DNA from 2 places in the Dyella japonica A8 genome. Region 2 is predicted to be linked to the other one. Evidence: predicted binding sites of a transcription regulator. Region 2 holds the regulator's gene; the other holds the start of a gene.
The links. Region 2 encodes HrcA, which represses chaperone genes, less so after heat shock. Its sites were predicted from a motif close to TTNGCACTCNNNNNNNNNGAGTGCNAA; they were not measured.
Positions count from the first base shown of each region.

Region 1 (14,670 bases), 2.2 Mb from region 2:
CGCCAGCGGGCCGGGGAACCCCGCCCACCGCAGTTCGCGCTCCAGGGAGCGTTGCGCCGCATAGGCGCAGCCGCTAGCCGCGAACACCAGATCGGCGTCCAGAGGTTCCTCCCCTGGCTGAAGATTCCTTTCGTTCAAGGCTCGCCGACCCGCTGAAGACTGTGACAAGGACTAAGACGGCCAAGCCACGCAAAACGGAAATGGCCGGACCCTCTTTTTTGCTTTTTTTTCGTCGCCCAAAAGAAAACCCCGCACAGGGCGGGGTTTTCTCGTACAGCGATGCCTGGAAGGCGTGGACTTAGAAGTCCATGCCACCCATGCCGCCCATGCCGCCCGGCGCACCGTGCGAATGGCCTTCGTCCTTCTTCGGCACTTCGGTCACGGCCGCTTCGGTCGTGATGATCGAGCCGGCCACCGAGGCGGCGAACTGCAGGGCCGAACGGGTCACCTTGGTCGGGTCCAGGATGCCGAAGGCAATCATGTCACCGAACTCGCCGGTGGCCGCGTTGTAGCCGAAGTTGCCCTTGCCTTCCTTCACGGAGTTCAGGACGACCGACGGCTCGTCACCAGCGTTGGCGACGATGGCGCGCAGCGGAGCTTCCAGGGCGCGACGGGTGATGGCGATGCCCAGGTCCTGGTCAGCGTTGGCACCCTTCAGGCCTTCGATGGCCTTGAGCGAACGGATCAGGGCGACGCCGCCGCCCGGCACCACGCCTTCTTCAACGGCTGCACGGGTAGCGTGCAGGGCGTCTTCGACGCGGGCCTTCTTTTCCTTCATTTCGACTTCGGTGGCAGCGCCGACCTTGATGACGGCCACGCCGCCAGCCAGCTTGGCCACGCGCTCCTGCAGCTTCTCGCGGTCGTAGTCCGAAGAGGTCTCTTCGATCTGCGCCTTGATCTGGCCGATGCGCGACTGGATGCGGTCGGCTTCGCCGGCGCCGTCGATGATGGTGGTGTTTTCCTTGGTGATCACCACGCGCTTGGCGCGGCCCAGGTCCGTGATGGTGGCCTTGTCGAGGGCCAGGCCCACTTCCTCGGAGATCACCACGCCGTTGGTCAGGATGGCGATGTCTTCCAGGATGGCCTTGCGACGGTCACCGAAGCCCGGCGCCTTCACGGCGGCGACCTTGACGATGCCGCGGATGGTGTTGACCACGAGGGTGGCCAGCGCTTCGCCTTCCACTTCCTCGGCGACGATCAGCAGCGGCTTGCCAGCCTTGGCGACGGCCTCGAGGACCGGCAGCAGCTCGCGCACGTTGGAGATCTTCTTGTCGTGGATGAGGATGAACGGGTCGTCCAGTTCAACCTGCTGCGACTGCTGGTTGTTGATGAAGTACGGCGAGAGGTAGCCGCGGTCGAACTGCATGCCTTCGACGACGTCGAGTTCGTTCTCGAGGCCCGAGCCTTCCTCGACGGTGATCACGCCTTCCTTGCCGACCTTCTTCATCGCGGTGGCGATGATTTCGCCGATGGCGGCGTCGGAGTTGGCGGAGATGGTGCCGACCTGGGCAATGGCCTTGTCGTCAGCGGTCGGGTTGGAGAGCTTCTTCAGCTCGGCCACGGCGGCGGTGACGGCGTGGTCGATGCCACGCTTGAGGTCCATCGGGTTCATGCCGGCGGCCACGGCCTTGAGGCCTTCCTGGATGAACGCCTGGGCCAGCACGGTGGCGGTGGTGGTGCCGTCGCCGGCCACATCGGAGGTCTTGGAAGCGGCTTCCTTGACGATCTGCGCGCCGATGTTCTCGTACTTGTCGGCCAGTTCGATTTCCTTGGCGACGGAGACGCCGTCCTTGGTGACGGTCGGTGCGCCGAAGCTCTTCTCGAGCACGACATTGCGGCCCTTCGGACCCAGGGTGACCTTCACGGCATTGGCCAGGGTGTTCACACCCTTGAGCATGCGCGCGCGGACGTCTTCGCCGAAGCGGACTTCTTTAGCTGCCATTTCTGTAATTCCTTAGATTTGAGTCGTTGGTAGGGGAAGAGATGCGGGAGAGGCGCTTAGCCTTCGATCACCGCAACGATGTCGTCTTCCTTCAGGAAGACCAGCTCTTCGCCGTCGATCTTGATTTCCTGGCCGGCGTACTTGCCGAACAGCACGGTGTCGCCTTCCTTCACGGACATCGGGCGGACCTTGCCGTCTTCCAGGATGCGGCCGGTGCCGGCAGCGATGACCTTGCCGCGGGTCGGCTTTTCGGTGGCGCTGTCGGGGATGACGATGCCGCCAGCGGAGACGCGCTCTTCTTCGAGGCGCTTGACGATGACGCGATCGTGCAGCGGACGCAGTTTGCTCATGGTGTGGGCTCCAGCTTCGGTTGGATGGTTGAACAGGATTCGGTACCCCGGAGCGGCGCCATTGCTGGCGCTGTTAGCACTCCCGGTAGGTGAGTGCCAATAATAGCGACGCAATAGCCCCCCGCAAGAGGTGCCGGTCCGGTGGCTGAAACTTCCAATGGGGGAGCCGCGAGGGCCTTTCAAGAGCCGCCGGGGCGGAAAGTGGCGAGATTTTCTCTCCATGAGAGTGTCGCCAAAGGCCGGACTTTTGCCCGTCATCCCCGCGAAAGCGGGAATGACGCGCTCTTCGGGGCCCCTATCGACAAGGTGCGGCGGGACCGACGACCATGCCGGCCTGATCCCCGGAGGCCACCCACCCGTGAGCGATGAGCTGACGCTACGCCTGGACCTGGTAGCCCAAGGGGCCCGGCTGGCCGCTTCCGGCCTGAGCCAGGGCACCTCGGGCAACCTAAGTGCCCGTTGTGGCGACGGTTTCCTGATCACGCCCAGCGGCACACCGTACGAGGACATCACGCCCGAAGGCATCGTTAGGGTGGATCGCGACGGCCAGTGGCCCGCCGGCCAGCGTCCTTCCAGCGAGTGGCGCTTCCACCGGGACATCTACCTCGCCCGCCCGGATGCCATGGCCGTGGTCCACGTTCACCCGCCGTACGCCACGGCGCTGGCGATGTGCCGCAAGGACATCCCGCCCGCCCATTACATGATTGCGGTGGGCGGTGGGGACTCCATCCGCTGCGCCGACTACCACACCTACGGCACCCAGGCCTTGTCCGATGCCGTGCTGGCCGCGCTCGAAGGCCGATTGGCCTGCCTGATGGCCAACCACGGCATGATCTCGCTGGGCAGCACGCTGGCGCAGGCCATGTGGCGGGCGGTGGAGGTGGAAAATCTGGCCCGGCAATACGCGTTGGCGCTGCAGCTGGGCACCCCGGTGATGCTGACGGACCACGAAGTGGCTGACGTGCTCGCCAAATTCGCCAACTACGGGCTGATGTCCTCGAGGTCGTGATGTCCGATACCGTCCTGCTCTGCTACTGCACCTGCCCCGACGCCGCCAGCGCGCAGAAGCTGGCCGAGGCCCTGGTGGGCGAACACCTGGCCGCCTGCGTGAACCGCATTCCGGCGGTGGCGTCCACCTATCGCTGGAAGGGCGAGGTGGTGACCGACAGCGAGGAGCTGTTGCTCATCAAGACCACGGCCGAGCGCTTCCCGGCGCTGAAGGAGCGGCTGGTGGCCCTGCATCCGTATGAGTTGCCGGAGCTGATCGCCGTGCCGGTGGCTGAGGGGCATCGTCCTTATCTGGATTGGGTGCGGGATCCGGGGTGATCCCCAGAGAACCTGTTCACCCATCACCGCCCCCTCACCGTTCCCGCCCCCTCACCGTCATCCCCGCGAAAGCGGGGATGACGGTGAGGGGCGAATGGCGCTCCATGGCAACGTCGGAGCGAGATCGCGAACAAGCCCGAGCCAGCGGCAGCGGCAGCGTCAGCACCCCAAACACGCACCACATCCCATCCCCCGCGATTGACTAGACAGTCCGCCCCGACTGTCGGTGCCCGCGTCATGGGCACGCCATCGCCGCTCGTCAGCATGCCTCTCCATCACGGGAGGCGATATGACGTTCCAACTGGCAGTTTTCGACATGGCGGGCACCACGGTGCACGACCCCGACCTGGTCGTGCAGGCGTTGCGCGAGGCGCTGGCCGAGGCCGGCTGCGAGGCCGGCGTGCCCGAGTTGCGCGCGTTGATGGGCTACACCAAGCCCGCGGCCATCCGCAGCCTGCTCGCCGCCCACGACCTGCCCGCGGACGACGCGCACGTGATGCATGTCCACGCCGACTTCGTGCAGCGCATGCTCCACTGCTACCGCACCCACGAAGCGGTCCGCCCGATGGCCGGCGCCGAAGACACCTTCGCGTGGCTGCATGAGCGCGGCATCAAGGTGGCGCTCAACACCGCGTTCTCCCAGGACATCGCCGAATGCCTGATCGAGCGCTTCGACTGGCGCCGCCGCGGCCTGATCGACGCGGCGACCTCAGCGGATCGCGTCGTCGAGGGCCGTCCCGCGCCGGACATGATCCGCGCGCTGATGGCCGAAGGCGGCGTCACCGATGCGGCGCGCGTGTTCAAGGTGGGCGATACCGAAGTGGATATCCGCGAAGGCCGGGCGGCCGGCTGCGGCCTGGTGGTGGCGGTCGCTACGGGCGCCTACACGCGCGCCGAACTGCTCGCGCATCACCCGGATGCCGTACTGGATGGCCTGCATGAGCTGGCCGCCCTGCTTGACCGCGCCAGCCAGTCCCACGTGGCCTGAGGCCGGTCATGCAGCCCATCATCACCGCATCCGGGCCATCGCCCGGCAAATCCTCGCGCATGCTGCCGCTGGTCGCCGGACTGGCTGCGTTCTGCGTGTACTCATGCATGTACGCCTTCCGCAAGCCGTTCAGCGCGGCCAGCTTCGATGCCATGAGCTGGCTGGGCGTCGACTACAAGATCTGGCTGGTGATCGCCCAGGTGATGGGTTACGCGGTGAGCAAGCTCTGGGCGATCCGGCTGGTGCCGGAGCTGCACCCGGCGAACCGTGGCAAAGCCATCCTCGTGTTGATCGGCCTGTCGTGGCTGGCCCTGCTGGGCTTCGCGCTGGCGCCGCCGTTGCCCGGCATCGTGTTCCTGTTCCTCAACGGCCTGCCGCTGGGCATGGTGTGGGGCCTGGTGTTCGGCTACATCGAAGGCCGGCAGGCCACGGAGTTGATGGGCGCCATCCTGGCTTCCAGCTTCATCTTTGCTTCCGGTGTAGTGAAGGGCGTTGGCAAGGCGATGCTGCTGGCCGGCGTCAGCGAGCACTGGATGCCGTTCCTCACCGGCCTGGTATTCGTGCCGCCGCTGCTGCTGTCGCTGCGCACGCTTGAGCGTTTGCCGCCCCCCACGGCCGAGGACATCGCCGCCCGCGCGCCACGTGGCCGCATGGATCGCGATGCGCGCCGGGCTTTCCTGCGCCGCTTCCTGCCCGGCCTGCTGCTGATCGTGCCGCTGTACGTGCTGCTGACGGTGCTGCGCGATTTCCGCGAAAACTTCGACACCGAGATCTTCCGCGACCTCGGGTTCGGCCGCAGCGCGCTGGTGTTCGGCGAGGTGGACACGCCCATCGGCGTGGGCGTGCTCATGCTCACCGCGTCGCTGTCGCTGGTGCGCGACAACATGCGCGCCTTCATGCTCAACCACGTGCTGATCGCTGCGGGCCTGTGCTGCGCCGGGCTGAGCACCCTGCTGTTCGCGCACCACGAACTGCCGCCGCTGACCTGGATGACCCTGGTCGGGTTCGGGCTGTATCTGGGCTACATCCCGCTCAACGGCATGTTCTTCGAACGCTTGATGGCCACCTTCCGCGTCGCCGGCACCGTGTCGTTCGTGATGTATCTGGCCGACGCCTCGGGCTATCTGGGCAGCGTGGCGGTGCTGCTGATCAGGCAGTTCCTCGCCCTGCAGCTCAACTGGACGCAGTTCTTCGAACGCGCCGTGCTGACGAGCAGCCTGCTCGGCCTCGTCCTTGTCGCGCTGTCGGCGCGCTGGTTTTGGTGGCACGGCCGCCAGAACGGCCTCACGGCAACCGCCTCCCCCTTGTCACCCCTGAAGATGGAAAGCACTCGTTTATGAGCAAGTCGCAAACACGCACCGCGATCGTCGTGGGTGCAGGCATCGTCGGGCTGGCCATGGCCCGTGCCCTGGCAGAGGCCGGATACAAGGTCACCGTGTTTGACCGCCACGAGCGCGCCGTGGGCGCCTCGGTACGCAACTTCGGCACGATCTGGCCGATCGGCGTGCCCAACGGCCCGCTCTATGCGCGCGCGCTTCGCTCGCGCGAGATCTGGCGCGAATTCTGCGACGCCAGCGGCACGTGGTCCGCCCCCAGCGGCAGCCTCATCGCCGCGTATCACGACGACGAATGGGCGGTGATGAACGAGTACGCGGCGATGAACGAGGGCATCCGCCCCTGCCGCACGCTCGACCCCGCACAGGTCCGCCAGCACGCGCCGGGCGTCGTATCGAACGGATTGCGCGGCGCCCTGCTCAGCACGGACGAAATGGTGGTGGATCCGCGCGAGGCGATCCGCAACCTGCCCGCCTGGCTGACGGAACGCTACGGCGTGGAGTTCCATTGGCGCCAGGCCGTCACCCGCATCGAACACCCGTGGGTATGGAGCGGCCGCCGCCGTTACGGTGCGGACCTCATCTACATCGCCAGCGGCACCGATTTCGAAACGCTGTATCCGGAACTGTTCGAACGCCTGGCCATCACCAAATGCAAGCTGCAGATGCTGCGGCTAGAAGCACAGCCCACGCCGTTCCAGCTGGGCCCTGTGGTGTGCGGCGGCCTCACCATGGCCCACTACAGCGGCTTCCATGCCACGCCGAGCATCGCAGCGATGCGCCAGCGACTGAGCGAGCAGTACGCCGACCTGATCGCACTCGGCATCCATGTCATGGCAGCGCAGAACGGACTCGGCGAGATCACCATCGGCGACTCGCACGAATACGGCCACACGCACGAGCCCTTCGACGAAAGCTCGATCAACCGCAAGATCGCCGACTACCTGCGCACGGTGCTCGACCTGCCGAGCTGGAACGTCAAGCAGAGCTGGCACGGCATCTACGCCAAGCTCACCGATGGGAAGCGCAGCGAGCTGGTGATCGAAGCCGAACCGGGCGTCACCATCGTCAACGGCATCGGTGGCGGCGGGCTGGGCATGACGCTGTCGTTTGGTCTGGCGGAGGAAGTGGTCAGTGGCCAATGGCAGGCCGAAACCGTTGAACCCGTGGTCGCTGGCGCGCACTGAGTTCTTCGAATTCCCGACACGGCCCCATCGCTTCCTCACCGTCATCCCAGCGAAAGCTGGAGGCGTTTTTCAACAGCCGAATGGCTGGTCATCCAGCGTCTTTCATCCTTGCCACACGCATCAAAGACACGGGATCCCAGCTTTCGCTGGGATGACGGTGGGAAGCATGTCCGCAGGTGACTATTAGGAAGCGTGTGGCGGTTGAGCCACCGATGCCCTGAATCTCAACGCTCGGCGGTCGACAGCACCAACTGCACACGCTCCGCCGCGAAACAGGTCAGCCCGTACTGCACGGGCTGATTCTGTCCATCCACATTGAGCGATTCCACTTCCAGCACCGGCAGCTCCGGCGACTGGTCCAGCACGCGCGCCGTAGCGGTGCCCGCCAGGCGCGCCGTCACGCGGGTATAACTGCGGAAATATTCGGCGACGCCAAACTCCGCCAACGTGCGGCTCACCGACCCCGTCCGCTGAAACACTTCGCCAAGCCGGGGAAACCGCGCCACGGAAAACCACGCCTGGCTGTGATCGAGCACGCGCCCTTCGGCGTAGGCGGACGATTCGATCCACCATGCGCGCTCGCCACGCGCCAGCGCCAGCGACTCGGCGACGCGCTGCGGCGGCATCACCAGCGCCGTCCCCAGCACCTTGTTCCCCGAACTCACGTTGAGGCTGTTCATGTTGCGACTGAAGCTGGTGCGACGGCCGATGGCGTAGTCGTAGCACTCTTCCCGCACGCGCAGGCCGCGACCTGTATCGGCATGGATCGCGCCGCGTTCCTCCAGCGCGTCGAGCGCGCGGCGCACGGTATGCCGGTTCACCTGGAGCTGGCGCGCCAGCTCCAGCGCCGAGGGCAGCTTGGCGCCGCCGCGTAGCTGGCCGCTGCGGATCTGCTGCAAGACCTGTTGTTCGATCTGTCGCCACACCGGCATGTCGCACGACCGGTCCGGTGGCTGGAAGCGCATTGCCATCATTCCTGCATGTTCCTGGCCCAGACTGGCAGGCGGTAGTTTGAATCCGGACGAGTATGGGCAGGCCAGTTTTCGCGGAAATGACATCGGCGCGGGACGATTCATGGTGCATTGCAAGGGCGCGGCTGGTCCTGCCCGACGGGGTGGTCCTGGGTGGCGTCGAGATCCGGGGGAACCGTATCGCACGCCTCTGGCGCGGCGATGAGAGGCCCGCTGGCGCCATCGATTTCGAAGGCGATTTCCTGCTGCCCGGCCTGATCGAACTGCACACCGACAACCTCGAAAAGCACCTGCTTCCTCGCGCCGGCGCGGCCTGGCCGGCCCTGCCCGCCATGCTCGCGCACGACGCCCAGCTGCTGGCCGCCGGCATCACCACCGTGCTGGATGCCATGGCGCTGGGCGACCTGGAGGAGGACGGCGGGCGCATCGGCACGCTGCGCAACGCACTCGCCGCGCTCGACGAAGCGCGCGATCACGACCTGCTGCGTTGCGAACACTATCTGCACCTGCGCTGCGAGCTGAGCTGGCCGGGACTGCCGGCTCTGGTGGAACCACTGATGACCCGCAAGGACCTGCGCCTGCTGTCGCTGATGGATCACACCCCGGGCCAGCGCCAGTACCACGACGTGCGCCAGTACCGCACGTACTACAGCCGCAGTGGCATCACCTGGAGCGACGAGGAATTCACCGCCGTGCTGGAAGAGCGCCGCGTGCAGCAAGGCCAGCATCGCGACCTGCAGCTGGCCGGCGTCATGCAGTTGGCCCGCCGCCATGGCCTGCTGGTTGCCAGCCACGACGACACGGACGTCGCCCATGTGGACGAGGCCGTCGCCGTGGGTGCGCGCATCAGTGAGTTTCCCACCACGCTGGCCGCGGCCCACGCGGCGCGCGAGCACGGCCTGCACATCGTCGCCGGCGCCAGCAACCTGGTGCGCGGCGGTTCGCACGCGGGCAATGTCGCGGCAATCGCGCTGGCGCGCGCGGGTTGCCTGGACATTCTTTCCTCCGACTACATGCCGACCAGCCTGCTGCAGGGTGCGTTCATTCTGCACGAGCAGGCCGGGTGGACGCTGGCCGAGGCCATCGCCACCATCACCGCCACGCCGGCCACCGTGCTCGGCTTCCACGACCGGGGCCGCCTCGACAGCGGCCTGCGCGCCGACCTGCTGCGCGTGCGCATGCATCGTTCGCAGCCTGTGGTGCGTTCGGCATGGGTGGCGGGTGAGCAGAGGCTTTGAGGGCTTGTTCAACGTCTTCGCTCAACCCGCAGCAAACCGACAACCAGCCCTCACCGTCATCCCCGCGAAGGCGGGGATCCAGCGACTTTCGGTTTACCGCGGCGCATAAAGGCACTGGATCCCCGCCTTCGCGGGGATGACAGTGAGGCTCCCACGAGGCGTCGTTTGAAACTCGAGCGGGCTGCGAGGCAGCATCAGAGCTACCGGAGCACCGCAAGTTCCAACGCCTTAGGAAAGGCATAGACAACACCCAAAAGTTGCCTAGTCCGAGTCATTCGCATTTCACCCGCCCTCCCTAGCCTTCGCCCATCGCAGCACTAGGCCTGCCGACGCCGTTCGGCCATAACAACCTCCGGGGAGAGCATCTTGAAGATCAATCCAATCACTTGCGCGGTGCTCGCCGCGCTTGCGGTCGCTCGCGTGTCCTACGCCGACGAAGCCGCCACGCCGGCCGCTCCGCCGCCGGCACCGGCGACGGATGCAGCGACGGTGTCCACGCTCGGCTCGATCACCGTCACGGCGCAGCACGCCAACGAGGCCATGCAGGACGTGCCGATCACCATGCAGGCCTTCAGCGGCACCACCCTGCAGCAGCTCCACGTCGACACCTTCGATGACATCATCCGGTACCTGCCGAACGTGACGTTCGCCGAGAACGGTCCGGGCCAGGGCAACATCTACATGCGCGGCCTGAGCACCGGCTTCCTCGGCAACCAGTCCAGCGCGTCGATCGCACCGTTCCCCAACGTCGCCGTGTACCTCGACGAACAGTCGATGCAGTTCCCCGCGCGCAACCTCGACGTCTACATGGTAGACATGGAGCGCGTGGAAGTGCTCGAGGGCCCGCAGGGCACGCTGTTCGGTGGCGGCGCCCAGGCCGGCGCCGTGCGTTACATCACCAACAAGCCGAACCTGGACAAGGTCGGCGGCAACGTCGAGGCGAGTACCGGCATCACCACCGGCGGCCGCCCGAACAACTCCGCCAGCGCGGTGCTGAACCTGCCGATCATTCCGGGCACGTTCGCCGTGCGCGGCGTGATCTACAACGACCATCGCGGCGGCTACATCGACAACGTGCCGGGCACGTTCACGCGCAATAACAACGACGGCGGCAACTTCTACGCCAACATCAAGCCGACCGGCGGGCTGTGCCCGAACGGCCTACCCAGCAGCACCGGCTACTGCGCCGTGCCGGGCAGCCCGGTCGCCAACAACAACGCGGTGGCGCAGAAGGACTGGAACCCGGTCGACTACCAGGGCGCCCGCCTGTCCGCGCTCTACAAGATCGACGACGACTGGAACGTGCTGATCGCACAGAGCTACCAGGAGATGGACGCGCAAGGCCAGTCGTCGACCTACCCGGTCAATTCGGACGGCCAGGCCCTGAAGCCGCTGCAGATCACCGCGTTCGCGCCGTCCTGGGACAAGGACCGCAACACCAACACCGCGTGGACGGTCAACGGCAAGATCGGCGACGTCTCGCTGGTGTACACCGGCGGCTACACCAACCGCCACATCAGCGAACAGCAGGACTACACCAACTACTCGCGCAGCGCTGGCGGCTGGTACTACAACTGCAGCGGCGGCACGGGCCTGGGCGCCGGCACCCCGCCCACCTGCTATTCCCCCGTGGGCTACTGGAACGACCAGGTCAAGAGCACGCACCTGAGCCATGAGCTGCGCTTCAGCACACCGGAAGAAAACCGCCTGCGCGCCATCGGCGGCCTGTACTACGAGGACTTCAAGATCCTCGATGACATGAACTTCAACTACAAGACGATCCCCTCGTGCACGCCGCCGAACCTTGCGTCGGCCGTCGCGGGCGGCGCGCCCTGCGTTGCCAATGTGGTGCCCTACCCCGGCACGGCGCAGATGGATCCGAGCGTGCGCGGCGATAGCACCGCGTTCGGCGAGGACGAACAGCGCGGCTATCGCCAGGTCGCGGCGTTCGGCTCGGTGTCCTACGACATCATTCCCGAGGTGCTCACCGCCACCGCGGGCACGCGCTACTACCACTACTCCGAATACCAGCGCGGCTCGCAGTATTCGACGGGCACCAACTGCGTGAACGTGCCCAACGGCCAGTGCGTGGGCGGCGACGCGACCAGCATGAACGCCGAGCATCTCGACGCCTCGTACCACGGCTTCAAGAGCCGCGCCAACCTGGTGTGGCATATCACGCCTGATGCGATGGTCTACTACACCTTCTCGCAGGGCTTCCGCCCCGGTGCGTTCAACCGCACCACCAAGAACGTTGCCAAGGGTCCGGACGGCCCGCAGTACCGCAAGCCGCTCAGCTACGCACCGGACTCCCTCACCAACAACGAGATCGGCTTCAAGACCACGTTCTTCGACGACCGCCTGCTGCTCAACGGCTCGCTGTACCACATGAAGTGGGACAACGTGCAGATGCAGTTCTTCAACCCGCTGGTGCTTGGCAACACCACGTTCGGCGTCAACGGCCCGAACTACAAGGTGGACGGCATCGAGCTGCAGTTCGAGGGCCGCGTCACCGATGGGCTGACCCTGATGGGCTCGGGTTCGTACAACAAGTCCAAGCAGACCAACTCGCCCTGCCTGGTCGGCAACATCCCGAACACGCCGTCCTACGGCGCGTGCATCACCCAGGTGGTGATCGCCGGCCAGGGCCTGCAGCCGTTCGAGAATCCGTTCGGCGCGGCCGGCAGCGTGCCGGCGTTCTCCCCGCGCTCGCAGTTCAACCTGCGCGCCCGCTACGACTGGACCCTCAATGGCGGGTACAAGGCGTTCGCCATGGCCGGCGCCAGCCACACGGGCTCGATGTACAACCAGCCGGCTACCTACCCCAGCGGCGAGGGCGTGCTGTATCCGACCACGGTGGACCTGCGCTACCTGCAGGAGGGCTACACCACCTATGACGCTTCGGTGGGCATCGCCAAGGATGCCTGGGACCTGTCCCTGTATGGCACCAACTTGAGCAACAGCCACGCCAGCGTGTTCACCTCGTCGGCGCAGTTCATCAAGTCGGAAGTGCCGCTGCGTCCGCGCGTGGTCGGGGTGAAGTTCGGGTTCAAGTTCTGAGAACCCGTACGGAATCCCGTTTGACTTTGCAGTAGACGGACATCTCCCTCACCGTCATCCCCGCGAAAGCGGGGATCCAGTGCCTCTAAGCGTCTCAGAATGCCGAAAGTCGCTGGATCCCCGCTCTTGCCCCCTTTTGCGGGGTTCGCGGGGATGACGGCGAGGTTCTGACATCTCGCCGTCGCAGATCAGAGCGAGCATGACGCCGGACAATTGCTCCTCTTCTATCAACAGATCACGCATGAACGCCCTCCCCGCCGAAACACCCCTCATGTCCGTCGAACAACAGGTTTTCGAGATACGCCGGCTACAGGGGGCAGGCGAGCATGCACAGGCACTGGCGGAGGCCACGGCCCTGCGGGTCGAAGTGCCCGAGAATCGCGATGTGCTTCACGCCATCGCCAAGAGCCAGCGCCATCTCGGCAGGATCGACGACGCGCTGCGAACACTTGCCGAGCTGGAACGCGGACACCCTGTTTACAGCCGGCTCCACGAAGAACGCGGCCATTGCCACGTCGTCCGCCGCGATGCACCGCAAGCCATCGATGCGCTGCTGCGGGCGGTCAACATCAATCCCGCGCTTCCTTCGAGCTGGAACCTTCTCGAAGGTCTTTACCGCATGACCGGCGACCATGCCAATGCGGCGACGGCAGCCTCGCACGTGAGCATCCTCAAGCGCCTCGCGCCCGAGGTCGTGCAGGCAACCAGCCTGTTTTCGGACGGCGAGCTGACCGGGGCCGAACAGGTCATCCGCCCTTATCTGCAGCGCGTCGGCAACGACATCGAAGGCATGCGCCTGCTGGCCCGCATTGCCGTGGCGCGCGATGTGCTGGACGACGCCGAGATTCTGCTCACTGCGGTCCTCGACATCGCCCCCGACTTTCATGCCGCGCGCTTCGATTACGCCAAGGTGCTGTTCGAACGGCATCTGTACCAGCGCGCCCGCAACGAGATGGAAACCTTGCTGGCGATGGACCCCCAACACCCCGACTACCGTGCGCTGCATGCCAGTGCCTGCGTCGGCCTGGGCGAGCACGAACGCGCCATCGGCCTGTACCGCGCACTGCTCCGCGACGTGCCGGGCGCGGCGGACCTGCACTTGTCCCTTGCACACGCGTTGAAGACTCAGGGCCTGCGCAGCGAGGCCATCGACGCCTACCACGCCGCCATCGCCGCGCGCCCCGGCTTTGGCGATGCGTACTGGAGCCTGGCGAACCTCAAGACATATCGTTTTGCCGACGCCGACATCGAGCGCATGGCGGCCGCCGAGGCCCTGCCGGAGACGCCGGCGCTGGATCGCTATCACCTGTGCTTTGCGCTCGGCAAAGCTTACGAAGATCGCGGCGAGTACGACGCATCGTGGTGGCACTACGAGCGTGGCAACGCTCTCAAGCGCGCGGAAAGCCGCTATCGTCCTGAGATCATCGAAACCAATACGCACCGCCAGATCGACACCTGCACGCACACGTTCTTCGCCAGCCGCGCAGGCGTGGGCGATCCCAGCCCCGACCCGATCTTCATCGTCGGCCTGCCGCGCGCCGGCTCCACGCTGCTGGAACAGATCCTCGCCTCGCATTCGCAGGTGGACGGTACGCAGGAGCTCGCCGACATTCCGCGCATCGTGCTCGACCTGCAGGGGCGCGAGCCGGACCTGGACGACCCGCGCTACCCCGGCGTGCTTGCCGACATGTCGCCGGAGGATTTTCGCCAACTGGGCGAGAAGTACCTGCGCGAGACACGTACCTATCGCGGCGATGCGCCCCGCTTCATCGACAAGATGCCGAACAACTTCCGGCACCTTGGCCTGATCCACCTGATGTTTCCCAACGCGACGATCATCGACGCACGGCGTGAACCCATGGCCTGCTGCTTCAGCAACCTCAAGCAGCTGTTCGCCAGCGGCCAGGAGTTCACCTACAGCATGGAAGACATTGCACGTTACTACCGCACGTATCTGGCGCTGATGGAACACTGGGACCGCGTGCTGCCCGGCCTCGTGCTGCGCGTGCACCACGAGGATGTGGTGGATGATCTGGAGGGCAGCGTTCGGCGCATTCTGGATTTCTGCGGCCTGCCATACGAAGCCTCGTGCCTTGAGTTCCACAAGACGGAACGCAGCGTGCGCACCGCCAGCTCGGAGCAGGTGCGCCGGCCGATCTTCCGTGATGGCATGGACCAGTGGACGAAGTATGCGGCGTACCTGGAGCCGCTCAGGGACCAACTCGGCGACGCGCTCGATCGCTATCGCCCAGGCTAAACGCTCTCCCGATCTCG
Region 1 is NZ_CP008884.1:52,473-67,142, forward strand. It holds gene groL (chaperonin GroEL) at 299-1,942, opposite strand; gene groES (co-chaperone GroES) at 1,999-2,292, opposite strand; gene HY57_RS00245 (class II aldolase/adducin family protein) at 2,651-3,301, shown strand; gene cutA (divalent-cation tolerance protein CutA) at 3,301-3,618, shown strand; gene HY57_RS00255 (HAD hydrolase-like protein) at 3,908-4,606, shown strand; gene HY57_RS00260 (DUF5690 family protein) at 4,615-5,946, shown strand; gene HY57_RS00265 (TIGR03364 family FAD-dependent oxidoreductase) at 5,943-7,127, shown strand; gene phnF (phosphonate metabolism transcriptional regulator PhnF) at 7,352-8,092, opposite strand; gene HY57_RS00275 (alpha-D-ribose 1-methylphosphonate 5-triphosphate diphosphatase) at 8,155-9,336, shown strand; gene HY57_RS00280 (TonB-dependent receptor) at 9,703-12,396, shown strand; gene HY57_RS00285 (tetratricopeptide repeat-containing sulfotransferase family protein) at 12,668-14,653, shown strand.
Region 1: the regulator HrcA is predicted to act here: its motif matches at 2,366-2,392, upstream of groES (co-chaperone GroES).

Region 2 (14,670 bases):
TGGGGGCGGGGTCGGAGCTCGACCTCTATCGTATGGCCGCCGAGCGTGGGTTGTTGCCGCGGAAGAACTGACTGCGACGTCGGTAGCGCACGCCTGCCAGCTTGATAGATTCACCCATTCCCCTCACCGTCATTCCGGCGAAAGCCGGAATCCAGTGCCTTTGCTTTTAGGCACTTTCGCTTCAGTGAAGAAAGTCACTGGATTCCGGCTTTCGCCGGAATGACGGTGAGGGAAATATGGCGTTGGCGTTGGCGTTGGCGTTGGCGAGGGGCTGGGGCTGGGGCTAGCGCCAATGGCCTGTGTGATGCGGCGCAGGCAGCCTCAAACCTGCGCCCGCTCCAGCATCTGCTTCGCATGGGCCTTCGTTTCGCGCGTGATCTCCACGCCGCCCAGCATGCGCGCCAGTTCGTCACGACGACCGTTGGCATCGAGCTTCTCGATGCGCGTGCGGGTGGATTCGCCGTCGCTGGCCTTGCTCACGCGCAGGTGCGCATGGCCTTGCGCGGCCACCTGCGGCAGGTGGGTGACGCACAGCACCTGGCGTTGCGCGCCGAGGGCGCGGAGCTTCTGCCCCACCACCTCGGCCACGGCGCCGCCAATGCCGGTGTCGACTTCGTCGAACACCATGGTGCCGATAGTGTCCTTGCCCAGCGTGGCCACTTCGATGGCCAGGCTGATGCGCGCCAGTTCGCCGCCGGAGGCGACCTTGCGCAGGGCGCGCGGCGGCTGGCCGGGGTTGGCGCTGACCAGCAGTTCGCAACGCTCCCGGCCTTGCGCGTCGGGCTCGCTGTCGCTGGTGGCTTCCAGTTCGACCACGAGGCGGCCGCCACTCATGCCCAGCTCGCCCATCAGGGCGCTGACCTCGCCACCGAGCCGTTCGGCGGCCTGCAGACGCGAGGCGCTGAGCTTGCCGGCCTGCTCGTCGTACTGCTGCTGCAGGCGCGTGCGCTGGCTGGCGAGTTTTTCCAAGGCGTCGCCCGCGCCTTCGAGTTCACCGAGCTCCTCGCGTAGCGCGGCGGCCTTGTCGTGAAGTTCGGGAACGGGCACCCGGTGGCGTCGCGAGAGTTCGTGCAGTCGGGTGAGGTGGGTGTCGACTTCGCTGTAGCGCTCCGGGTCCAGATCGACATCGAGTGCATAACGGCCCAGGCCGTCGGCGGCTTCGCTGAGCTGGATGGAGGCGTTGTCCAGCAGGTCCAGCAGCGGCGCCAGGCGATCGTCCAGCGCGGCGAGCTTGCTCATCTCCAACTGGGCCCGGCCCAAGGCGCGACGAAGGGCGAATTCGCTGTCGCCATCGAGTAGTTCGACCACGCCGCCCGCGCCCTCGGCCAGGCGTCCGGCGTTGGCCAGGCGCTTGTGGCTGACTTCCAGTTCGGTGAGTTCGTTGGCGGGCAGCGCCCACTTTTCCAGTTCGCCCAGCTCGTGGCTGAGCAGTTCGATGCGCTGCTCGCGGTCGTCGCCGCCGCTGAGCTTGCGGATGCGGTTGCCCAGCTCGCGCCATTGCTGGGCCAGCTCGCGGACCTGGGCGACCAGATCCTCGTTGCCGGCGTAGGCGTCGAGCAGTTCCATCTGGTGTGCCCGCGACAGCAGGGCCTGGTGTTCGTGCTGGCCGTGGATCTCCACCAGCAGCGTGGCCAGTTCGCCGAGCTGGCTGGCATTGGCCGGGCGGCCGTTGATCCAGGCGCGCGAGCTGCCTTCGGCACGGATGACGCGGCGCAGTTGGCAGGCGTCCTCTTCGTCCAGTTCCTCGCGGTGCAGCCACTCGCGGGCCTCGGGGAGCTCGCTCAGGTCGAACTCGGCGGTGAGCTCGGCGCGATCGCTGCCGGCGCGCACCATGCCACTGTCTGCGCGGGCGCCGGCCAGCAGCATCAAGGCGTCCACCAGCAGGGACTTGCCCGCGCCGGTTTCGCCGCTGACGACGGTAAGACCCGGGCCGAAGGCGATCTCGGCTTCTTCGACGACGGCAAAATGACGAACGTAGAGCGAGGTGAGCATGGGCGGCGACGTGGTGAAGTCGTGGGATTGTAAAGGGGAGGGGATGGGGCGCGGCTAGTGGGGTGCATGCCTGGGCGATGGCATGACTCCGCCACACCCCGGTTTTGCCACGCCCGCCCCCCGGCCCTGTCCCCTTTCTTGCAAACTTTGCCGCCAGACCTTATTTCTTTTGTGTCTCACGGATTGCTACAGCATGCCTGCCGCCCAACTCGATGCCCGCGCACGCCGACTCCTGCGCACATTGATTGCCCAGTACCTCGCCGATGGCGAGCCCGTAGGGTCGCGCACGCTGTCGCGCTCCTCCGGGCTGGACGTGAGCCCGGCGACCATCCGCAACATCATGTCCGACCTGGAAGACGCCGGCCTGGTGGCGTCGCCGCATACCTCGGCGGGGCGCGTGCCGACGCCGCGCGGCCTGCGTTTGTTTGTGGACAGCCTGATCGAACTGCAGCCCCTGCCGCAGGACGAGATGGCGCGCCTGCGCCGCGAGCTGCCCCCGGGCCCGACCACCACCCGCGACCTGCTGGGCAACGCCTCGACCTTGCTGTCGGCGATGACGCAGTTCGCCGGCGTGGTCACGGTGCCGCGGCAGGCTGACTTCCCCCTGCGACACATCGATTTCGTGGCGCTGCCCGATGCCCGGGTGCTGGTGATCCTGGTGTTTTCGGACAACCAGGTGCAGAACCGCATTGTCCAACTGGCCAGGCCGCTGGACGGCCGCGAGCTGGAGCAGGCGGCCAACTATCTCAATGCCCAGTTTGCCGGCCTGCGCCTGGACGACATCCGGGGCCACCTGCTGCGTGAACTGCGCGAGGCCAGTGGCGAGCTCAACCGCCTGATGTCCAGCGCGGTGGAACTGGCGGCGGCCTCGTTCGCCCCGCAGAGCGAGAGCGACGACGTACTGGTCAGCGGCCAGACCAATCTGATGGGTTATTCGGAGCTGGCCAACCTGGAGCGCCTGCGCGAGCTGTTCGAGGCATTCCAGAAGAAAAGCGAGCTGCTGCAGCTCATGGAAGTGTGCGCCAAAGCCCCTGGCGTGCGCCTGTTCATCGGCGAAGAATCAGGGTTTGCGGCGCTGGATGGTTGCAGCGTGGTCACGGCCAGCTACGGAGCCCAGGGGCGCGTGCTGGGTGCGGTCGGGGTGATCGGCCCCACCCGCATGGCCTATGAGCGGGTGATTCCCGTGGTGCAGGCAACGGCCGGTTTGCTCAGCGACGCCTTGAATCGCGTCGCGACGACCTTATAACGCGCTCGGGAGGCGGGGTTTTACCCGCAAGTGATTGACGGTTGGTGCCGCTTGGTGCCGGCCACGGATAAGGCTTGGAGTGATTCATGCAAAGCAACGATCCAACGACGCCCACCGGGGCGCAGGGCGACGCGGCCAGCGCAGAGCTGGAGGCGCTGAAGGCGCGCATCGCGGAGCTGGAGGCGAACAACGTGGAGCTGCGCGACACCGTGTTGCGCGAAAAGGCGGAGATCGAGAACCAGCGCCGCCGCCTGCACCGCGACGTGGAGCAGGCCCGCCGCTTCGCCAACGAGAAGCTGCTGAACGAGCTGCTGCCCGTCTACGACGGCCTGGAGCGCGGCCTGCAGGTGGAAGGCGGTGACGTGGCCAGCATGCGCGAGGGCATCGCGCTGACGCTGAAGTCGCTGTTGAAGATTGCCGAGAACAATGGCCTGGTGCAGGTCGACCCAGTGGGGCAACCGCTGGATCCGGACAAGCATCACGCCGTTAGCATGGTGGAGGCCCCGGGCGCGGCCCCCAACACGGTCGTCAGCGTGCTCCAGAAGGGCTACGTGCTGAACGACCGGCTTCTGCGCCCCGCGTTGGTGGCGGTCGCCAAGGAGTAACGCCCCGGCTCGCGGTCGAGGGCGCCTGAACGGCGTCCCCTGCGGGCTTCGGCGGAAAGGCATACGGGGTCTTGCCGGCATTGAGATGGTACGTGCCGGGCCCCATCTGACAAATCAGATCGCGGCCGAGGGGTCGCTTAAAGCATTCGGGAGTAGACAACATGGGTAAAATCATCGGTATCGACCTGGGCACGACCAACTCGTGCGTCGCCGTGATGGACGGCACCACCGCCAAGGTCATCGAAAACTCGGAAGGCGACCGCACCACGCCGTCCATCGTTGCATTCACCAAGGACGGCGAAGTCCTGGTGGGCGCGCCGGCCAAGCGCCAGAGCGTGACCAACCCCAAGAACACCTTCTACGCGGTGAAGCGCCTGATCGGCCGCAAGTTCACCGACGCGGAAGTGCAGAAAGACCTGCACATCGTGCCCTACGGCATCATCGCGCATGACAACGGCGACGCCTGGGTGGAGACCTCCGACGGCAAGAAGATGGCTCCGCAGGAGATCTCGGCCAAGGTCCTCATGAAGATGAAGAAGACCGCCGAAGACTATCTCGGCGAGACCATCACCGAAGCCGTGATCACGGTGCCGGCCTACTTCAACGACAGCCAGCGCCAGGCCACCAAGGACGCCGGCCGCATCGCCGGCCTGGACGTCAAGCGCATCATCAACGAGCCGACCGCGGCCGCGCTGGCCTACGGCCTGGACAAGAAGGGCGCCGACCGCAAGGTGGCGGTGTATGACCTCGGCGGCGGCACGTTCGACGTGTCCATCATCGAGATCGCCGAAGTCGACGGCGAGAAGCAGTTCGAAGTGCTGGCCACCAACGGCGACACCTTCCTGGGTGGCGAAGACTTCGACATGCGCGTCATCGACTACCTCGTCGAAGAATTCAAGAAAGACACGGGCATGGACCTGCGCAAGGATCCGCTCGCGCTGCAGCGCCTGAAGGACGCCGCCGAGCGCGCGAAGATCGAGCTGTCGTCCAGCCACCAGACCGAAGTGAACCTGCCGTACATCACGGCCGACGCTTCCGGCCCGAAGCACCTCAACATCAAGCTGACCCGTGCCAAGCTCGAGTCGCTGGTGGAAGACCTGATCAAGCGCACCATCGAGCCGTGCCGCACCGCGTTGAATGACGCCGGCCTGCGCGTGTCCGACATCAGTGAGGTGATCCTCGTCGGTGGCCAGACCCGCATGCCCAAGGTGCAGGAGTCGGTGAAGGACTTCTTCGGCAAGGAACCGCGCAAGGACGTCAACCCGGACGAGGCCGTCGCTGTCGGCGCCGCGATCCAGGGCGGCGTGCTGGGCGGTACCGTGAAGGACGTGCTGCTGCTCGACGTCACCCCGCTGTCGCTCGGTATCGAGACGATGGGCGGCGTGATGACCAAGCTGATCGAGAAGAACACCACCGTGCCGACCAAGGCCTCGCAGGTGTTCTCCACCGCCGACGACAACCAGAGCGCTGTGACCGTGCATGTGCTGCAGGGTGAGCGCGAGCGTGCCAGCGCCAACAAGTCGCTGGGCAAGTTCGACCTGCAGGGCATCGAGCCGGCGCCGCGCGGCATGCCGCAGATCGAAGTGACCTTCGACATCGACGCCAACGGCATCCTGCACGTGTCGGCCAAGGACAAGAAGAGCGGCAAGGAACAGAAGATCGAAATCAAGGCCGGTTCGGGCCTGTCCGAGGAAGAGATCGCCCGCATGGTGGCCGACGCCGAGGCCAACAAGGAAGAAGACAAGAAGTTCCACGAGCTCGTCGCCACCCGCAACAAGGCCGACCAGCTGGTGCACGCCACCCGCAGCGCGCTCAAGGAGCACGGCGGCAAGGTGCCGGGCGAACAGCTGAGCAGCATCGAGGGTGCGCTGTCCGACCTTGAGAAGGTGAAGGACGGCGACGACAAGGGCGCCATCGAGTCGAAGATCGAGAAGCTCGAGCAGGTGGCCCAGGCCCTCTACGCCGCGGCCCAGGGCGGCGCCCAGGCCGATGCCGGTGCCCATGCCGGCCATCAGGCGGGCGGCTCCTCGGCCGGTCAGGACGACGTGGTCGATGCCGAGTTCACTGAAGTCAAGGACGACAAGAAGTAATATTGGCCGGTCGGCGCTGCCGATCTGACGCAGCCCGCGTCCGGACTCGAGTCTGGCCGCGGGCTGTTTGTTGAGGAGACATGGATCGCTCGATTCATGTGGAAGTGAGCGATCCATGCCGGATGCAACGATGAGCAAGCGTGATTACTATGAAATCCTTGGGGTGGAGCGCACCGTCACCGAGGTCGAACTGAAGAAGTCGTTCCGTCGACTGGCGATGAAGTACCACCCGGACCGTTGCCCGGACGATCCGCACGCACAGGAGAAATTCAAGGAGGCCAAGGAGGCCTACGAAGTTCTGTCGGATGACCAGAAGCGCGCCATGTACGACCAGCACGGCCATGCTGCCTTCGAGCACGGCATGGGCGGCGGTCGCGGCGGCTTTGGCGACATGGGCGACATCTTCGGCGACATCTTCGGCGATATTTTCGGCATGGGCGGCGGCGGGCGCGGACGTTCGCGTCGCGGCTCCGATCTGCGCTACATCATGGAGCTCGATCTGGAAGAGGCCGTGTTCGGCGTCGAAAAGAAGATCGAGATTCCCACCCAGGTCAACTGCCACCACTGCAACGGCAGCGGCTCCGCCGACGGCAAGACGGTGACCTGCAAGACCTGCGCAGGCCACGGCCGCGTGCGCATGCAGAACGGCATTTTCTCCATCCAGCAGGCCTGCCCGCATTGCGGCGGCAGCGGCCACATGATCGAGAAGCCTTGCAAGGAGTGCGATGGCGAGGGCCGTCTGGAAGAGACGCGTGCGCTGTCCGTGAACATTCCCGCGGGCGTGGACAACGGCGACCGTATCCGCCTGACCGGGCAGGGCGAAGCTGGCCCGGCCGGTGGCGAAGCCGGCGATCTGTACGTGGAAGTGCGCGTGCGCGAGCACGACATCTTCCAGCGCGAAGGCAACGATCTGCACTGCGAACTGCCGATCCGCTTCGCGCAGGCTGCCCTGGGCGCGGAGTTGCTCGTGCCGACGCTGGAAGGCGAAGTGCCGATCAATATCCCGCCGGAAACGCAAACCGGCCAGATGTTCCGCCTGCGCGGACGTGGCGTGAAGTCCGTGCGCAGCGCCCGTACCGGCGACCTGATCTGCCGCGTGGTGGTGGAAACCCCGGTGCGCCTGACCAAGCAGCAGCGCGACTTGCTGGAACAGCTTGAAACGACGTTCGCCCATGGCGAAGCGGAGAAGCACACGCCGCGCGCCAAGACCTGGGTGGATGGTGTCAAGCAGTTCTGGTCGCGCGTTACCTCATAAATCGGCGGTACGTGTCGCATGTCCGAAGCCCTGGCGAATGCCGGGGCTTTGTTTTTGTGTTGCCTCAGTCCCCTTGCTCGTCATTCCGGCGCAGGCCGGAATCCAGTAGCGACAACGGTCGGTTATTGCGACGCGCTTGAACAATGGCTGGTAGCCCCTGCGAAGATCGTGCCCTACTCGCCACTGGATTCCGGCCTGCGCCGGAATGACGAGAAAGAGGGCGAGGGATGCCTCTACGCTCTTTATTCCCGCGGGGAATGACTTTCGAGGGACGGGATACCGTCGTGCACAACCATGCCTGCACGCAGTAGCATCGCCACTTCGTTGTCCGCCATCCAGGAAGCCCCCATGCCCAAGCCCGTTCGCCTCGCCATCAATGGCGCCACCGGTCGCATGGGGCAGGCTTTGCTTGCGCTGGTCAAGGACGATGCCCGCTTCATCCTGGTCGCCGCCATTGCTTCGCCGACTTCGTCGAAGCTCGGGCAGCCGATTGACGCCTGTGCCGGCGCGCTGACCTATTCGCACGAATGGCCGGCCCCGGGAACGCTGGACGTAGTGGTGGATTTCAGCGGCCCGGCGGGTTTGGCCGAGGCGCTGACGTACTGCGAATCCAACAGCGTGGGACTGGTCACCGGCACGACGGGTCTTGATGCGACGTTTGCGCAACGGCTCAACGCATCGGCCGCGCGTATCGCGTTGCTGCGCTCTGCCAATTTCAGCCTGGGCGTGGCCGTGCTTACGCGCCTGCTTCGCCAGGCGGCGGCGGCGCTGCCGGACTGGGACCTGGACATCATCGAGGCGCACCACAACCGCAAGGAAGACGCACCGTCGGGCACCGCCCTGGCCTTAGGCGAGGCGGCAGCGGCGGCGCGCGGCACCTCGCTGCGCGAAAGCGCGGTGTACGCGCGCGAGGGGCGCGTCGGCCCGCGCGAGCTTGGCACCATCGGTTTCGCCGTGGTGCGTGGGGGCGACGTGGTGGGCGAGCACGAGGTGTTCCTGATGGGGCAGGGCGAGCGTATCGAGCTCACCCATCGGGCTACGGATCGCTCGATTTTCGCCCGCGGCGCACTGGAGGCCGCCCATTGGCTCAGCGGCCGGGTGGCAGGTGACTACGATCTGGATGCCATGCTGGCCGATCGCGCCGGTCACTGACCGTCGCCCGGCCGCTTGCCCGGGTGCGTTCCAGCCCCTAAAATCTTGGGGATTGTCATTGGGGAGTAGCCATCCTCACCCCTTCGCGACCGGTCCCCGGTGGCGGCTCCAGAGGAATCCGCGTCAACAGACTTGAAGCGCTTCGCTTCATGGCGTGGATGGCACCGATGCCTTGCGGCATCGGCAGCCCGGCGAGACCTTTGGCCACGACGCGCTCACCCGGCCGGGCGAGCCCGCGTCGCTGAGCCAATGGTTTTCCGCTCGCCCGGCCCTGGAAAAAGCATGCTCACCGCTCTCCTGTTCCTGCTTTCGGCTGGCGCGATCTATCTCGCGTGCGAGTACTTCGTCAACGGCGTGGAGTGGTTCGGCCAGAAGCTCAATCTGGGCGCCACGGCGACGGGCACGATCCTGGCCGCGTTCGGCACGGCGCTGCCCGAGAGTGCCGTGACCTTCGTGGCCGTCATCCTGGGCAAGACCCCGGAGCAGAGGGACATTGGCGTCGGCGCCGCACTGGGTGGCCCGCTGGTGCTCGCCACCATCGCCTATGCCGTGGTGGGCGTGGCGTTATGGATGAATCGTCACCGGCTCATGCGCGCGGACCACAGGGTGCGCGTGGAGCATGGGCGGCTGGCTCGCGACCAGTCGTGGTTCCTCGCCATTTTCGTGGTGAAGTGCGGGCTTGGCCTGGTCGCGTTCGCGCTGAAGCCATGGCTGGGCGTGCTCTTTCTTGCCGCGTATGGCCTTTACGTGTGGCGCGAGCTGAAGGCGTCGGATACGGCGCCCGAGGAAGAAGAACTCGAACCGTTGAAGCTCCGGCCCAACGAGGCCAATCCCTCGTTCTGGTGGGTGGCCGCGCAGACGACGCTGGCGTTGCTGGTGATTGCGCTCGCTTCGCACACCTTCGTCAAGCAGATCGAAGCCATCGGCGTGGCATGGCAGCTGTCGCCGCATCTTGTGGCGCTGGTACTCAGCCCCGTGGCCACCGAACTACCTGAGACCATGAATGCGCTGATCTGGGTGCGGCAGGGCAAGGAGCGCCTGGCGCTGGCCAATATCTCTGGCGCCATGATGATCCAGGCCACCATCCCCAGCTCGCTGGCGCTGTTCGGCACGCCGTGGCTGTTCGACGCGCCGCTGATGGTGGCTGGTGTGCTTACCGGCGTTGCCGTGGTCTATCTGTGGTGGCTGTTCCGCCGTGGGCGCGTGGATGCGCGCTGGCTGGTGCCGGTGGGGCTGCTGTATGGCGTGTTCGCCGCGTACATCGCGTGGCATTACGGCAGCCATCTCTGATCGACGGCTGAGGCGTCGGCGCCCCTTGGGCGCCGCGCACGTCAGTCCTTGTGGGCGGCGTTGCGGTCGCGGTCGGCACCAAGCTTGCGATCGAGCGAGCCGAAGATCCGCTTGAAGGCCCGTGAAAACTTGCCGCGCTTGGTCTTGCGCAGTTTTTCTTCCTCGCTGGTGAGCCAGGCGACCTGGATCACGCGGCGCTCGCCCTCGTAGGGCAGGTGACCGTGGAAGGAGTTGTCGCAGCGCTTGAACACCGCGAATTCGCCATACAGGGGCTTCAGTTCCGGGGCCACCATGCTGTCGATGTTGTCGATGCTGCCAAGGAAGCGCAGGCAGCCGTCGCTGCTGTCCGGCCACAGGTTGTTGAGGTACAGCAGTGCCGTGGCCACCTTGGATTTGCTGTCGGTGTGGATCGTGCCGTGGCGCTTGTTGAGCGAGCGACACAGGGTGATCAGGGTGGGGTATCGGCCCAGGCCCTCGATGCCCAGCCGCTCGCCGATGGCGCTGGCAAACTCGGCCGAGCTCAGGCGTTCCACCAGGGCGTTCACCGACGGACCGCAGTCGCTGGCGTCATAAGGGAAGAAGCCGGCGCTGGCATAGCGGGGGAAGTCCCGCTCCAGATCCCCCCGCGCCTCGTCGGGCAACTGCCCGTGGGCGATCAGGAAGGGGAAGGGTTCCATCCGCACGTCCGTATCCGGTCGGTCGAGGCGGGCGGGATCGAGCAACACGGCTGAGTTCATGGACATCCGGTCATGGGCAAGGCAGCTGGTTAAGTGTAACGCTGCGGACATGCGCCGGTTGGCCTGGATTTCTCCGCATGTTCAGCAGTTCCGGGTGGACACCAGGGGGGCTTGCACCTATCATTGTTACCCGCCCTGAAACATTCCTCGACTAAGGTCCACAAGCCTGCTTTGCTGCGGCTTGCGGGCCTTGCTGCACCTAAAGGCGGTCCTCCCATGCCTATTCCTGCTCTGCTTGCCCTCGAAGACGGCAGCGTGTTCCACGGCTACGCCGTTGGCGCGACTGGTGAAACCGTCGGCGAGGTGGTTTTCAACACCGCCATGACGGGCTACCAGGAGATCCTCACCGATCCCTCGTACGCCAAACAGATCGTTACCCTTACTTATCCGCACATCGGCAACACCGGCGTGAATGTCGAGGACGAAGAGTCCGACACCGTGCATGCCGCCGGCTTGATCGTGCGTGACGTACCGCGCCGAGCCAGTAACTGGCGCAGTACCGAGAGCCTGCCCGACTACCTCAAGCGCCACGGCATCGTTGCCATTGCCGGCATCGATACCCGTCGCCTGACCCGCATCCTGCGCGACAAGGGTGCCCTCAACGGCTGCATCGCCGCGGGCGAGCAGATCGACGCGGAAGCGGCGCTGGCCAAGGCGCGTGCGTTCCCGGGCCTCAATGGCATGGACCTGGCCAAGGTGGTCAGCGTCGGCGAGTCGTATCAGTGGAACGAGGGCGTGTACGACCTCGACAACACCCGGTTCAACCAGCCGGCGAAGCGCTTCAAGGTCGTGGCCTACGACTTCGGCGTGAAGTACAACATCCTGCGCCTGCTGGCCGAGCAGGGTTGCGACATTACCGTCGTGCCCGCGAAGACGGCGGCTGCCGACGTGCTCGCGATGAAGCCTGACGGCGTGTTCCTCTCCAACGGCCCCGGCGATCCGGCGGCCTGCGATTACGCCATCGTCGCCGCGCGTGAATTCCTCGACGCGAAGATCCCGATGTTCGGCATCTGCCTGGGTCACCAGATCATGGGCCTGGCGCTGGGTGCCAAGACGCTGAAGATGAAGTTCGGCCACCACGGCGCGAACCATCCGGTGAAGGATCTCGACGACGGCCGCGTGCTGATCACCTCGCAGAACCACGGCTTCGCAGTGGATCCGGCGACGCTGCCGGCGAACGTGCGCGTCACCCACGCCTCGCTGTTCGATGGTTCGCTGCAGGGCTTCGCGCTCACCGATCGCCCGGCGTTCTGCTTCCAGGGTCACCCGGAAGCCAGCCCCGGTCCGCACGACATTGGTTATCTGTTCGACCGTTTTGCCGCACTGATGCAGGAGGCCCGCACGAATGGCTAAGCGCACCGATATCAAGAGCATCCTCATCATTGGCGCTGGCCCGATCGTCATCGGCCAGGCCTGTGAGTTCGACTACTCCGGCGCGCAGGCCTGCAAGGCGCTGAAGGAAGAGGGTTACCGCGTCATCCTGGTGAACTCCAACCCCGCCACGATCATGACCGATCCGGAGACGGCCGACGCCGTCTACATCGAGCCGATCAACTGGCAGACGGTGGAGCGCATCATCGCCAAGGAGCGTCCGGACGCCGTGCTGCCCACCATGGGTGGCCAGACCGGCCTCAACTGCGCGCTCGACCTTGCCGACAACGGCGTGCTCGAGAAGTACAACGTCGAGCTGATCGGCGCCTCGCGCGAAGCCATCCGCATGGCCGAAGACCGCGAGTTGTTCCGCGTCGCCATGGCCGATATCGGGCTGGAATGCCCGAAGGCCGAAGTGGTCCGCACCTTCGAGCAGGCGCTGCTGGCGCAGGCGAAGGTGGGCTTCCCCACCATCATCCGCCCGAGCTTCACGCTGGGTGGCTCGGGTGGCGGCATCGCCTACAACAAGGAAGAGTTCGAAGAGATCGTCAAGCGTGGCCTCGAGCTTTCGCCGGTGGGCGAAGTGCTGGTCGAGGAATCCGTGCTCGGCTGGAAGGAGTTCGAGATGGAAGTGGTCCGCGACAAGGCGGACAACTGCATCATCGTGTGCTCCATCGAAAACCTCGACCCGATGGGCGTGCACACCGGCGACTCGATCACTGTCGCGCCGGCGCAGACGCTCACCGACAAGGAATACCAGCGCCTGCGCGATGCCTCCATCGCCGTGCTGCGCAAGATCGGCGTGGACACCGGCGGCTCCAACGTGCAGTTCGGCATCAATGCCGAGAACGGCCGCGTGGTGGTCATCGAGATGAACCCGCGCGTGTCGCGCTCGTCCGCGCTCGCCTCCAAGGCCACCGGTTTCCCGATCGCCAAGATCGCCGCGAAGCTGGCCGTGGGCTACACGCTGGACGAACTGAAGAACGACATCACCGGTGGTCTGACCCCGGCGTCGTTCGAGCCGACCATCGACTACGTCGTTACCAAGATCCCGCGCTTCGCGTTCGAGAAGTTCCCGTCCGCCGACGCCCGCCTCACCACGCAGATGAAGTCCGTGGGTGAAGTGATGGCCATGGGCCGCACCTTCCACGAATCGCTGCAGAAGGCGCTGCGTGGTCTGGAGATCGGCAAGAACGGTTTGAACCCGACGGGCCTGGACCTGACCTCCGACGAAGGCATCAACGCGCTCAAGCGCGAACTGCGCGAGCCGCGTCCGGATCGCGTGTTCCACCTGGCCGATGCGTTCCGCGCCGGCCTGTCGCTGGAAGACGTGTACGGCCTGAGCCGCGTCGATCCCTGGTTCCTCGCCGCGTTTGAAGACATCGTCCTCACCGAGAAGGAAGTCCAGGCGCAGGGCATCACCGCCATCGACGCGCTGCGCATGCGCGAGCTGAAGCGCATGGGCTTCTCCGACGCGCGCCTGGCCGAACTGCTCGACACCAACGAAGCGGCCATGCGTCACCTGCGTCGCACGCTGGGTGTGCGCCCGGTGTACAAGCGCGTGGATTCCTGCGCGGCCGAGTTCGCCACCACCACGGCCTACATGTACTCGACCTACGAGGAAGAGTGCGAAGCCAACCCGACCGACCGCGAGAAGATCATCGTGCTCGGCGGTGGTCCGAACCGCATCGGCCAGGGCATCGAGTTCGACTACTGCTGCGTGCATGCAGCACTCGCGTTGCGCGAGGATGGCTTCGAAACCATCATGGTCAACTGCAACCCGGAAACCGTTTCCACCGACTACGACACCTCCGATCGCCTGTACTTCGAGCCGCTGACGCTGGAAGACGTGCTGGAAATCGTGGATCTGGAAAAGCCCAAGGGCGTGATCGTGCAGTACGGCGGCCAGACGCCGCTCAAGCTTGCGCGTGCGCTTGAAGCCGCGGGTGCGCCGGTGATCGGCACCTCGCCGGACAGCATTGACCTCGCCGAAGACCGCGAGCGCTTCCAGCAGATGATCGAGAAGATCGGCCTGAAGCAGCCGCCGAACCGGACCGCGCGTACGCCGGATGAGGCGCTGGCCTCGGCCCGCGAGATCGGTTATCCGCTGGTGGTCCGCCCGAGTTACGTGCTGGGCGGCCGTGCGATGGAAATCGTCTACGGCGATGCCGATCTCTCGCGCTACATCCGCGAAGCCGTGCAGGTGTCGAACGATTCGCCGGTGCTGCTGGATCGCTTCCTTGACCATGCGGTCGAAGTGGACGTGGACATCATCGCTGACGCCGACGGCAACGTGCTGGTTGGCGGCATCATGGAGCACATCGAAGAGGCTGGTGTCCACTCGGGCGACTCCTCCTGCTCGCTGCCGCCGTACTCGCTGACGCAGGAGGTGCAGGATGAAATGCGCCGCCAAGTCACCGCGATGGCGAAGGAGCTGAAGGTCGTCGGCCTGATGAACACCCAGTTCGCCATCCAGGGCGACACGGTGTACATCCTCGAAGTGAATCCGCGCGCCTCGCGCACGGTGCCGTTCGTTTCCAAGGCCACCGGTGTGCCGCTCGCCAAGATCGCCGCGCGCGCGATGGCCGGCCGTTCGCTGATCGACCAGGGCACGACCAAGGAAGTGATCCCGGGCTACTACTCGGTGAAGGAAGCGATCTTCCCGTTCCTGAAGTTCCAGAACGTGGACCCGATCCTCGGCCCCGAAATGCGCTCCACTGGCGAGGTGATGGGCGTGGGCCGCAGCTTCGGCGCCGCCTTTGCGCGTGGCCACGACGCTGCCGGCATCAAGACGCCGCCGAAGGGCAAGGTGTTCGTGTCGGTGCGTGATGCCGACAAGGATCGCCTGCTGCCCGTCGCCCGCGAAGTGCTGGAGAAGGGCTTCAGCCTGGTCGCCACCGATGGCACGGCGAAGTACCTGGCCGAGCATGGC
Region 2 is NZ_CP008884.1:2,700,131-2,714,800, forward strand. It holds gene HY57_RS11275 (response regulator transcription factor) at 1-71, shown strand, start outside; gene recN (DNA repair protein RecN) at 322-1,992, opposite strand; gene hrcA (heat-inducible transcriptional repressor HrcA) at 2,186-3,238, shown strand; gene grpE (nucleotide exchange factor GrpE) at 3,325-3,843, shown strand; gene dnaK (molecular chaperone DnaK) at 4,005-5,933, shown strand; gene dnaJ (molecular chaperone DnaJ) at 6,064-7,188, shown strand; gene HY57_RS21595 (hypothetical protein) at 7,207-7,449, shown strand; gene dapB (4-hydroxy-tetrahydrodipicolinate reductase) at 7,537-8,340, shown strand; yybP-ykoY riboswitch at 8,377-8,557, shown strand; gene HY57_RS11310 (sodium:calcium antiporter) at 8,623-9,630, shown strand; gene HY57_RS11315 (2OG-Fe(II) oxygenase) at 9,672-10,367, opposite strand; gene carA (glutamine-hydrolyzing carbamoyl-phosphate synthase small subunit) at 10,584-11,720, shown strand; gene carB (carbamoyl-phosphate synthase large subunit) at 11,713-14,670, shown strand, end outside.